Regions from separate parts of the Micromonospora sp. NPDC051227 genome, predicted to be linked through region 2. Evidence: riboswitches for the same ligand, from Rfam matches in the RefSeq annotation. Region 2 holds a riboswitch; each other region holds the start of a gene.
The links. Region 2 has a riboswitch for cyclic di-AMP ahead of ACIA47_RS30360 (transglycosylase family protein). Riboswitches for the same ligand answer to the same signal wherever they lie in the genome.
Positions count from the first base shown of each region.

Region 1: another riboswitch for cyclic di-AMP. It lies ahead of ACIA47_RS07750 (hypothetical protein); the one in region 2 lies ahead of ACIA47_RS30360 (transglycosylase family protein).
Region 3: another riboswitch for cyclic di-AMP. It lies ahead of ACIA47_RS25570 (coiled-coil domain-containing protein); the one in region 2 lies ahead of ACIA47_RS30360 (transglycosylase family protein).

Region 1 is NZ_JBITET010000002.1:780,985-784,954, reverse strand. It holds gene ACIA47_RS07755 (carbonic anhydrase) at 1-664, shown strand, start outside; gene ACIA47_RS07750 (hypothetical protein) at 721-1,740, opposite strand; cyclic di-AMP (ydaO/yuaA leader) riboswitch at 1,745-1,875, opposite strand; gene ACIA47_RS07745 (YibE/F family protein) at 2,042-3,412, opposite strand; partial or broken gene ACIA47_RS07740 (HAD family hydrolase) at 3,750-3,970, shown strand, end outside.
Region 2 is NZ_JBITET010000019.1:46,463-50,432, forward strand. It holds gene dinB (DNA polymerase IV) at 1-941, shown strand, start outside; gene ACIA47_RS30355 (hypothetical protein) at 1,064-1,537, shown strand; gene ACIA47_RS30360 (transglycosylase family protein) at 1,527-2,195, opposite strand; cyclic di-AMP (ydaO/yuaA leader) riboswitch at 2,195-2,368, opposite strand; gene htpG (molecular chaperone HtpG) at 3,249-3,970, opposite strand, start outside.
Region 3 is NZ_JBITET010000012.1:107,155-111,124, forward strand. It holds gene ACIA47_RS25560 (HelD family protein) at 1-1,326, shown strand, start outside; gene ACIA47_RS25565 (cation diffusion facilitator family transporter) at 1,433-2,350, shown strand; cyclic di-AMP (ydaO/yuaA leader) riboswitch at 2,470-2,601, shown strand; gene ACIA47_RS25570 (coiled-coil domain-containing protein) at 2,607-3,671, shown strand; gene ACIA47_RS25575 (hypothetical protein) at 3,813-3,970, shown strand, end outside.

The sequences.
Region 1 (3,970 bases), on a different contig from region 2:
GCCGACCCGGGCGTACGCCGAGCTGGTCGCCGGCAACCGGCGCTTCGTCGATGGCGCCCCGCGCCATCCCAACCAGGATGCCGGGCGCCGGGCCGCCGTGGCCGACGGGCAACACCCGTTCGCGGTGATAGTCGGCTGCTCCGACTCGCGGCTGGCCGCCGAGATCATCTTCGACCGGGGGCTGGGCGACCTGTTCGTGGTTCGCACCGCCGGGCACACCGCCGGCCCCGAGGTGCTCGGCAGCGTCGAGTACGCGGTTACCGTCCTCGGCGTCCCGCTGGTGGTGGTGCTCGGCCACGACTCGTGCGGTGCGGTGCAGGCCGCCCGGGAGTCCGCCGCGACCGGTACCGCTCCGAGTGGCCATCTGGGCGCGGTGGTCGACGCCGTGCTGCCCAGCCTGCGCCGGGCCGAGGCCGAGGGCGTGGACGACATCGACGGCATCGTCGACATCCACATCGCCCAGACCGTCGAGACGTTGCTCGGGCAGTCGCCCGTGCTCGCCGGCGAGGTGGCGCGGGGACGGTGCGCGGTGGTGGGGGTGTCCTACCGGCTGGCCGCCGGAGCGGTGCGCCCGGTGGCCGCCGTACCGGCCGGCCTCGCGACGTTGGAGACCCCGGCCGGATCGCCCGAGTCGATCGACCCGGCCACGCCTGCCACCGTCTGACGCGACGAGGGCCGCTCCGCGTCACGCGGAACGGCCCTCGACGGGGGGTGTGCGGGTCAGAGCAGCGACATGTGGACGTGGTCGGTGTGGTTCGACGGCCCGCTGTACGAACTCCAGCCAGTGGCCGGGAACCAGATCTGCCGGTTCCAGATCACGTAGTAGATGCCGAGCCGGTCGGCGTTACGGATGAGGAACGCGGCGACGTTGTTGCCGTACGTCCGGGTGTCGTTGTTGTGCCACGGGGAGAACCCGCTCTTCTGTAGCGACCAGTCGCAGGCGCGGCCCTTCGGGTGCTCCCACGGCCCACCGGGGCGGTAGCAGCCGACGAACCGGTTGAAGCCGGCCGCCTTGACCTCCTTGTACGCGTGCAGCGTGCGCGGCGTGATGCAGCCGGACGTGGTGGGGTCGTTCTCGCTGCACGACTGGGGCTTCCAGTCACCGTCGGCCGTGCGACCCGGGCCGATCTTCGCGACCTTGGAGGTGGCATCCACCAGACCGCCGGTGAAACCCTTGCCACCGACGAGGGAGAGCGCCTTGTCGGCCTCGCTCTTGCGCTTCGCCATCAGGGCGGTCTGCTTCTGCTGCTCGCGGACCTCGGTGTCGAGGGCCAGCTTGGCCTGCTCGGCGCGGGCCTTCACCTCGTTGACCTCGGAGAGCTTCTTCTCGTTGACCATGTTCATCTCGTCGAGCATCCCGGCGCGCCGGACGAACGAGTCGGGCGCTTCGCTCTCCAGCAGCATCGCGACCGCACCGATCCGGCCGGTCCGGTACGCCTGGGCGGCGATCTGCCCGACCTGCGGGGCCAACGCGTCCAGGTCGGCCTTGGCCCGGTCGACCTCCGCGGCCAACTCGCTCTGCCGCTTCTTGGATTTGTCCAGCTTGGACTTTGCGGCGGAGTAGTCGCGGTTGGCCTGCTCGATGACGTCGTTGAGCAGCTTGGGCTCGCCGTCCTCCTCGTGCCCGGAGGGTGTGGGGTTCGTCGGGGCGGCGTGCGCTGGGAGCGGCCCGGCGAGCACTGTCAGTGCGGCGATCACGGCCACCACGGGTGTCATCCAGCGGCGTAGGGGTGCCGTCACAATGTTCCCTTCCGTCGACCGCCGACCGGGTTAGCTGACGGGTTCGGGGCGGAAGTGGCCCCTACCGCTGACGCGGATTCACCCCAGGCACCTGGGTCCCCGGCTCGCCGGTTGGCGATTGGGCGGTGGCACCGCAGGCGCCGCTTCGCGCCTTCATCGGTAACCGGCAGCGAGGTTACCCGAGAGTCGACCGGGTGAGCTACGCCTGGATGCCGACCAAAAGCGTCATTTCGCCATAGCGTTGAGTGACCAGTGACGCGGTTCTCAGGGTGGATGCCCGATCTGGTCACGCTGAGGAGTGTCACCATGCCGTATCCGTGCTCCTGTTCGACTCCGGCCACCGGTCGGTGGCCTCGGATGGGGGTGCGGTCCGCGTCCGGTACGGCTCGTCGGAGCCGGCGGTTCGCGGTGAGCTGAGTGCGGCCAGTGCCTCGCTGCGGTCCGGCTCGGGCCGGGGCGCGGCAGCGTCGGTGGACGCCGTGGCAGCGGTACGCCCGGCGGCGGTCACCACAGCGGCCAACCCGGTGGTCAGCGGCACGGCGGCGATCAGACCGAGGGTGGCGACCGCGCTGCGAACGATCTCCTGCGCGAGGAACTCACTGGTGAGGATCTGCCCGATCGGCCGCGAGTCGGCGGTGAGCAGGAGCAGCAGGGGCAGTGACGCGCCCGCGTACGCCAGCACGATGGTGTTGACAGTGGAGGCGATGTGCGCGCGGCCGACCCGGGTGGCCGCCCGGTACAGCTGCAACCGGGTCAGCCCGGGGTTCGCGTTGGCCAGTTCGGTGACGGTGGCCGCCTGGGTGACCGTCACGTCGTCGAGCACCCCGAGCGATCCGATGATGATCCCGGCGAGCAGCAGACCGTGCAGGTCCACGTCGCCCTGGAACATCGACAGGGTGGTGGCGTCTTCGCTGCCGAAGCCGGTGAGGTGGGTCGCGGCCGTGGCGATGGTGGCGAGCACGCCGGTCAGCACCAGGCTGCCCAGGGTGCCGAGCACCGCGACCGAGGTCTGTGCGGTGACCCCGTGGGTCAGATAGAGCACCACGAACATGATCAGGGCCGCGCCGACCACCGCCACCAGCAGCGGTGACCTGCCGGCGCTGATGCCCGGCAGCACGAAGGTGAGCAGGATGGCGAAGCTGGCGGCCAGTCCGGCGAGCGCGGCCAGGCCTCGCCACCGACCGAACGCGACGATGGCGGCAGCGAAGACCACTGCCAGCCACACCATCGGCGTGCCGCGTTGGTGCTCGGCGATGTTCCAGTTGCTGGTGGTTGGATCGGTCGGGTCGGCCAGCTCGACCAGGATGACCTCGTCGCCGACCTCGACCCGGGGTGCGCCGGGCCCGTCGGGCACCGGTGTCCTTACCTGCTGGCCGGCGGTCGGCCCGTCGTCCACCCGGACGTCGACAGTGCCGCACCGCCCGTCGCCGACCCTCGGTGTGCCCTCGGGGACCGACGGCACCGGCGGGCACGGCTCGCTCACCACCCGGGTGACAGTGCCGGGGTAGCGCGGCACGTCCGCACCACCATCGGTCTGCGGTGACCCGCCGCGCGGCCAGAGCAGCACCGCGGCCAGCACTGTGGCGACGAAGAGGGGTACCACCGTCACGACGAGGATCCGTCGCACCCGTGGTGGGGCGGACGGAGCACTGTGAGTGTGGTCGGAACCCAAAGCGAGACTCCCAACGATCCGGTGCGGGATACGGGTCAGCGGGCCGGGCGGTTCACCGTTGCGGTGGAAACGCGGCGGACGGCGGGGCGGATCGCTGCCTGACGACCGCTTGATCACGGACGGTCATGCTCGGCCCGGTCGGCCGGGGGCGACGCCACGACGTGGCGGCGCCAGTGCCCGACTGTGCAGCGGCATTCGGAGGGCCATCGTGGGAGATGCTAGCCAGCCCGTCCGGGGGTTGCAGGTCGTGGCGGAGTGTCGGACGGCCGAACGGCTCGCGTGGCGGCTCTCGAGGCGGCATGTTGGAGCCATGCCCGCTCCGTCACCGCCCGACCCCGACCACCCGCCACACGCCGAACCCGTGCCACACGACAAGCACGCCGGGCACGACGAGGTCTTCGCCGAGGTGCTGCCGGCGGAGAAGGACGATCGGGTGGCCGAGCTTCAGCGGCGGGGGTTGGTGGTGGCGATGGTCGGCGACGGGGTGAACGACGCGCCGGCCCTGGCCTGGGCGGCCGGCTACAACGTGGTGGCGCTGCCGCTGGCCGCCGGGGTTCT
Region 2 (3,970 bases):
CGGTCTTCGAGATCTTCCGGCAGACCACACCGCTGGTCGAGGGGCTCTCCATCGACGAGGCGTTCCTCGACGTGGGTGGTCTGCGGCGGCTGGTCGGGCCACCTGCCGAGATCGCCGAACGACTGCGCCGGGAGGTCCGCGACCAGGTCCACCTGCCGATCACGGTGGGGGTGGCCCGCACGAAGTTCCTGGCCAAGGTGGCCAGCGGCGTGGCGAAACCGGACGGCCTGCTGGTGGTCGCACCGGACGCCGAGCTGGCGTTCCTGCACCCGCTGCCTGTGGAACGGCTCTGGGGCGTCGGCCCGGTCACGGCCGCCAAGCTGCGCGAACGCCGGATCCGTACCGTCGGGGAGGTGGCCCGCCTCGGTGAGGCGGCGCTGGTGTCGCTGCTCGGTGCGGGCGCCGGCCGGCACCTGCACTCGCTGGCGCACAATCGCGACCCCCGCGCGGTGCAGGTGGGGCGGCGGCGCGGTTCTATGGGCGCGCAGCACGCGCTGAGTCGCACCCCGCACGCCTCGACGGAACTGGACGCCATCCTCGCCGGCCTGGTCGACCGGGTCAGCCGGCGGATGCGGACGGCCGGGCGGTCCGGCCGCACAGTGGTGTTGCGGCTGCGCTTCGGCGACTACACCCGGGCGACCCGCTCGCACACGGTGGGTAAGGCGACGGCGGACACGACGCCACTGCTCGCCGCCGCGCGTGCGCTGCTACGCACCGCGCTGCCCGAGATCGATCGGCGTGGCATCACCCTGATCGGTGTCTCAGTGGGCAACCTCGACGACAACCCGGTCCAGCCTGAGCTGCCGTTCCAGCCGGACCCCGGGTCCCATCTGGACGCTGCGGTCGACGCGGTCCGCGACCGGTTCGGATCAGCGGCGCTCACGCGGGCGGTGTTGCTCGGCCGGGAGCCGGGCGTGGAGATGCCACTTCTGCCGGACTGACCGATAAGCGTGCGGCGTCCACGGCCGAGCTGCGATCAGAGACACATCACAGCAGGTCGGCGGTTTAGCCGGCGGCTGACGGGTGACCCTTGGGGGGTACAGCCTGACGAGGGGGGCCCACCATGTCCGACGACACCAGCAACCGACCGAGTCGCACCGCCGAGCGTCCGCACGACGTGACCGACCCGCTGCTGTGGCAGTTGGCGATCGACGTGCTGAGCGCACACGAGCCGGACGACGAGGGGCAGTGCCGCAACCTCCAGTGCGCCGGGCAGTCCTGGCCGTGCGCGGCCCGCACCGGCGCCGAGCACTCGCTGAGGCTGGCCCGCAGCACACCCGACTCGGTCAAGAGGACCACCGACGGCGACGACAGTGACGACGTGGGCGCGGGCCGTCCCGGGGAGCCCGCGGTGCCAGCCTCCCCTGGGGCTGGAACGCTGGCCCGGCAGCGTCGCATCGAGGGCCGAAGGCGTCCGCCTCGGCGGCGTGACGGCGGCCCCGCACGAGGCACGGGCACCCGGGCTGACAGCACGACACACACGAACGCTCGGCCGGTGACCCGGCCGAGCGTTCGTGTGTCATCCGTCAGAGGCTGAGCCGCTGACCCGGAAAGATCAGACCCGGGTCTGCTCCGACCAACTGCCGGTTGTCCTCGTACAGGGCCTGCCAGCCGCCGGCCACCCGCTGGTCGGCAGCGATCTCGGACAGGGTGTCGCCCGACTTGACCAGGTACGTCTGGCCGCCCGCCACCGGCGCGGTGCGCTGGTGGTCACGGGTCGCCGGCTGCTCGGCACGCGACGACCGCTCCTGCGGCCTGGTGGGCTTCGCGGTCGACGTCGTCGACTTCTCGGTGGATCTGGTCGACGGCTTCGCGGTGGGCTTGGTCGCGGAGCCACCCTTCTTGCCGCAGGTCGGCCACGCGCCGATGCCCTGCCCGTCGAGCACCTTCTCGGCAATGGCGATCTGCTCGCCACGGCTGGCCAGGTCGGCGCGGGCGGCGTACTTCTTGCCGCCGTAACCGGCCCAGGTGCTCTGCGAGAACTGAAGCCCGCCGTAGTACCCGTTACCAGTGTTGATCTTCCAGTTGCCGCCGGACTCGCACTTGGCGATCGCGTCCCAGTTGACGGCGGCCTGCGCCGGGGCGGCCGGCCCGAAGAGGGCGACGGCGCCGGTGACCGCGCCAACGGCAAGGGTGCCGACGGCGACGCGGCGGGTGGTGACCCGTCGATGACGGGGGGTGTAGACAGACGTCATGTGAGCTTCCTCCACGCCGGCGAGGTGAGCTGTCGGGTTCGGGCCGAGGAGCCCGGCCGCGCGGTGGCGGCTTCACCCCGAGGTGACATGCACCGAGGAACGTGTGGGTCCCCCGCTCCTGCCCGGGTGACTGGGTTCCGACGACCGGGGGCAGGATTTGGCGTTGCCGGCCGTGGTGTCCGCAATGGCGAACCCGACCGACGTTAGGCACGGTCGGTGACGGTCGCCCACCCCCTGTGAACTTCTTCACCGGGCCACGCGGGGCGGGTCCCGCAGCGGTTGCGGGCGATCGACGTCTGTGCAGTGACCATCGTGGACCGTTTCCGATCAGGTCGGCACAGCAGGCGTGGCGAACACGGCCACGGCCCGGCCTGACAGTTCGATTCAGGCGGTCGCCTGATATCTGCGGAGCGCAGCTTCGGCGAGCTGGTCCAGGTATCTGTCACCACCGGGTTTGTTGCCCTCCTCCTGAATGACCACCAGAGTGGTTCCGATCCGGACGAGGACGCTGTCGCATTCCAGCGTGTCAGCACCGTACGTCGCGCTGCACCTGACGCGAAGACTGTCATCGCCCAACCGCGGCCCTGGTGCCACTGCGAAGCGACGGCTACCGCCCTGGCTGGACGACGCGACGGTGGGACAACGGCCGATCAAGGTTCGCAGGTCGGCCATTGCTCGTCGTGCACCGTCATCGGCGTATGTCCTGAGGACTTCGGTCCCCACCCACAGGTCATCCGGGCCCGCGTCATAGCTGAGGGTGGCCGCGGCCATCGCTGACGGAGTCCCGGTCAACCGCCTCGCTGACAACAGCGGGGTCATGCTGCCCGAGCAGGCGTCTGAGCGTTGCGGCCGAGCCTGTCGCCTGCGCCGCGGAGGGGATCGCTTCGCCCGCTGACCGATCCGCTGTACGAGCCGGTGAGGAACCGCACGCGGTCACCGTACAGACGGCCACCACAGCAGCTGACGTACGCAGCACCATCCTGAGCACCGACGGACTCCACCCTCTCGTGCGGGACGCGTCACGCTAGCAGCGGGCGAGCGATCCCCCTACGCCTACAGCGTGCGGGCCAGCCGGTCGGCGAGCGTCCGGGTGAAGCGGGCCGGGTCGGTCAGCTCACCGCCCTCGGCGAGCACCGCCAGGCCGTAGAGCAGCTCGGCGGTCTCGGTCAGGGTGGCGGTGTCGCTGCCCTGCTCGTGGGCCTTGCGCAGCCCGGACACCAGCGGGTGACCAGGGTTGATCTCCAGGATCCGCTTGGTCGTGGGGATCTCGTGCCCCATCGCCCGGTACATCTTCTCCAGGGTCGGAGTGAGGTCGTGGGCGTCGCCGACGACGCAGGCCGGTGAGGTGGTCAGCCGCGACGACAGGCGGACCTCCCGGACGCTGTCGGTGAGGGTGGTCCCCAGCCAGTCGAGCAGCCCGGCGAACTCCTGTCGCTGCTGCTCGCGCTCGGCCTCGGCCTGCTGCTTCTCCTCGTCGGTGTCCAGGTCGATCTCGCCCTTGGCGATCGAGCGCAGTGGCCGGCCGTCGTACGTGCCGACCCGCTCGACCCACACCTCGTCGACCTGGTCGGTGAGGAGCAGCACCTCGTGCCCCTTGGCCCGGAACGCCTCCAGGTGCGGGGAGTTCTCGATGGCGGCCCGGGACTCGCCGGTGGCGTACCAGATGTCGCTCTGGCCGTCCTTCATCCGCGACACGTAGCCGGCCAGGTCGGTGGGCTCGGCCGGGTCGTTGGTGGAGGCCACCGACAGGATGTCCAGCAGGGTGTCCCGGTTGT
Region 3 (3,970 bases), on a different contig from region 2:
ACCCTCTTCCCGGGGATGACCGCCACCCGCCCCGACCCGCCCGAGGTGGCGGCGGTGAAGGGCTCGCTGCGAATGCGCCGGGTGCTGGAGCGGGCGGCCCGCGACGCGGTGCCGGGCGGCCCGGGTGAGCTGCGGCTGCTCTACCGCGGCACGCTGCTGCGGCTGGACCGGGCCGCGCTGGACCGGATCCGGGACCGCGCACTGCAACGCGGTGCACGACGCAACGAGGTGCGCCGGGCCGGTTTCGACGGGGTGTTCGCCGCGCTCTGGGCGCAGGCCCGTGAGCTGAGCAGCGGTCGGCTGCCGGAACAACCGGCCTTCGAGGCGGAGATCGCCGAGCGGTCGGAGTTCCGGGAGTTCCTCAAGGCGTGGTGGCCTCGGCTGCACCCCCGGCATGTGCTCGGCTGGCTGGCGCAGCCGGACCGGCTGCGCCGGTACGCCGGGGGGATCCTCTCCTCGGCGGAGATCCGGCTGCTCAACGCCGCGTACCGGGACTTGGACTCGGCCGGGCTGACCATCGCCGACGTGGCGCTGCTGGACGAGTTGGACGCGCTGCTCGGTAAGCCCGCGCAGCCGGCCCGCGCGCGACGCGATCCGTTCCAGCTCGCCGGGGGTGTCCGTGAGTTGAGCACCCTCGGTGAACGGCAGCGGGCCGCCCGCGCGGCGGCCCGGGAGCGTCCGGAGGATTACCGAGAGTACGCGCACGTGGTGGTGGACGAGGCGCAGGACGTCTCGCCGATGCAGTGGCGGATGATCGGTCGACGCGGCCGACTGGCCTCCTGGACCGTGGTCGGCGACCCCGCGCAGACCGCGTGGACCGGCGATCCGGAGGAGCTGACCCGAGCCCGCGACCAGGCGCTGGGCCGGCGCAAGCGACACGACTTCACGCTCACCACCAACTACCGCAACTCGGCGGAGATCTTCGCGGTGGCGGCGGCGGAGATCCGTCGGCTCTACCCGGACCTGCCGCTGCCGACCGCCGTGCGCTCCACCGGGGTCGAGCCGGTGGAGCTGGTGGTGCCCGCGACGGGGTTGGAGACCGCGACCGTGGAGGCCGCCGCCGGCCTGCTGGCCGAGGTGGAGGGCACGGTCGGCGTGATCACGCCGGTCCCCCGCCGGGACGAGGTCGCGGGGTGGCTGGGCGCGCTCGGCGCGCCGAGGTTGCAGGTGGTGACCAGCCTGGAGGCCAAGGGCATGGAGTACGACGGAGTGGTGCTGGTCGCCCCGAGCGAGATCCGGGCGGATCCGGGCGCCGGGGTGCGCACCCTGTACGTGGCGCTCTCCCGAGCCACCCAGCGGCTCACCACCATCGACCCGACCGGCTGACGTGTGCGGACTGCCGCCAGCGAAGGCGCTGCCCCGCACACTTGCACACATAGCGATGTGAGCATACATTTGACCGGGTCCCGACCAGCGGCGGAAGGTGGTTTTCGTGGGCGCAGGTCATGACCACCACCATGGGTCCGTCGCCAATGCCGCACACCAGCACCGAGGTCGACTCTGGGCGGCATTCGGGCTGCTCGCCACCCTGATGGTGGTCGAGGCGGTGGCCGCCCTGCACACCGGCTCGCTCGCCCTGCTCTCCGACGCCGGGCACATGTTCACCGACGTGCTCGGCATCGGGATGGCGCTCGCCGCCATCACGGCGACCCGGCGGGCCACCGGCGACCCGCAGCGCACCTTCGGGCTCTACCGGCTCGAGGTGCTCGCCGCGCTGGCCAACGCCGTCCTGCTCTCCGGCGTCGCGATCTACGTGGTGATCGAGGCGATCCGCCGTTTCGGCGACCCACACCAGGTCATCGCCGGCCCGATGCTCGCGGTGGCCGTGCTCGGCCTGCTCGCGAACATCGCCGCCTTCGCGCTGCTGCGCGCCGGGGCCCGGGAGAGCATCAACCTCCAGGGCGCCTACCTGGAGGTGCTCGGTGACCTGCTCGGCTCGCTCGGCGTCATCGGCGCGGCGCTGCTCATCACCGTCACCGACTGGTGGTGGGCCGACCCCCTGGTCGCGGTCGCCATCGGCGTGTTCATCCTGCCGCGCACCTGGCGGCTGGCCCGCGCCGCCATCCGCATCCTGGTGCAGGCCGCCCCGGAGCACCTCCAGGTGACGGCCGTGCACGACCGGCTCGCCGCCGTCCCCGGGGTCGTCGAGGTGCACGACCTGCACGTCTGGACGCTCACCTCGGGCATGGAGGTGGCCTCCGCTCACCTGACCATGGCACCCGGCGCGGAGGTCGGCGCGGTGCTCACCGCGGCGCGTACGGCCCTGCATGACGACTTTCGCATCGAGCACGCGACGTTGCAGATCGAGCCCGGCGCCGCTTCTGGAGCCTGTGGCTCCATCGAATGGTGACGGAGCCGTAATTTTCCGTGGTGAACGCACGCACCGTCCGTCACATTGGCTGCAGCCGCCCCACCTGCACCGGTAGGCTCGGTCCCGGCCTCCACCAGGCGGCGCCCTCCCGGCGCCGGTGGCGGTCGCCGCCTAATCGCCCAACTGGGCGAACCGGGGAACCATGTTCCTGGGGTGTATCCGCGTCAGCGGTAGGGATCTTCCGTCCCGAACCCGTCAGCTAACCCGGTCGGCGGCTGACGGAAGGACATGCGCAGTGGCACCAGCACGACCACCCGCCGCCCGACTGGCGGCCCTGATCGTCGCGATGTTCGCCCTCGGCGTCGCGCTTCCGGCCGGCACCGCCTCGGCCGCTCCCCCGACCGGCCTGCGGGCCGCCGCACCCGACTCCGACGAGGAGGGCGGCACCCCGGCGTTGCGGGCCCAACTCGAGGCGGCCAGCAAGGGCTACCTGGACGCGAAGCGCGCCCTGGACACCTCCGTGCAACGGCAGAAGCAGCTCGCCACCCAGCTGAAGACCATCGAGGTCGAGATCAACCAGCGCAACGGCAAGGTCGGAGAAATCGCCGAAGTCGCCTACCGCACCGGTCGACTCGGCGCGATGTCGGCGCTGCTCAACAGCAACACCCCGGAAGGCTTCATGGACCGGGCGGCCGCGCTGGACGCGGTGGCGGCCAACGAGGACCGGGTGCTGCGCGACCTGCTGAACAGCAAGGACAAGGCCAACCGCACCAGGGTCGCCCTGGACGGCGAGATCACCGAACAGCGCAAGCAGGTCGCGGTGATGGCCAAGCGCAAGGAGCAGGCCGAACGGGCCCTGACCGTGGCCACGGCACCCAAACCGCAGACCACCGCCGACACCGGCTCCAACCGGGGCACCTCCAGCGCCAACGCGACGGCCGCGCCGCGCAACTCCGACGGCTCCTGGCCCTCCGAGTCGTGCAGCGTCAACGACCCCACCCCGGCCAACGGCTGCATCACCCCCCGCACCCTGCACGCGCTCAACCAGGCCAAGGCCGCGGGATTCACCCGGTACGTCTCGTGCCACCGCCCCAGCGGCTCCGGTGAACACCCGAAGGGCCGGGCCTGCGACTTCGCGGCGCAGAAGGGCGGCTTCGGCGGTAACGCGACCGGCGGCGACAAGACGTACGGCAACAACCTGGCCGCGTACTTCATCCGCAACGCGGACCGGCTCGCCGTGCTCTACGTGATCTGGTACAGGCAGATCTGGCTGCCCAGCAGCGGGTGGAAGTCGTACAGCGGGGCGCAGGGCACCCCGTCGACCGACCACACGAACCACGTACACCTGTCGGTCTACTGACCCACGCGTCGTGATGCCTGTGAGTCGTTTGATGGCTCGCAGGCATCACGTGCGTCCGGGGCCGGGCTACGTCGCCGGGCGTACCCCTGATGTCGTCGCTCGTCGGACGACCCGGCCGCGGTCGGCGGGCAGCATCGCGGTATGCCTCGGATCCGACCCACCACCCGCAAGGCTCTGCTCACCCTGCACCTCGTCACCTCGCTCGGCTGGCTCGGCGCCGACCTGGTGCTGCTCACCCTCGGCATCGCCGTGCAGCGGGGTGCCGACCCGGCGGTGGTCTATCCGGTAACGGCCCTGGT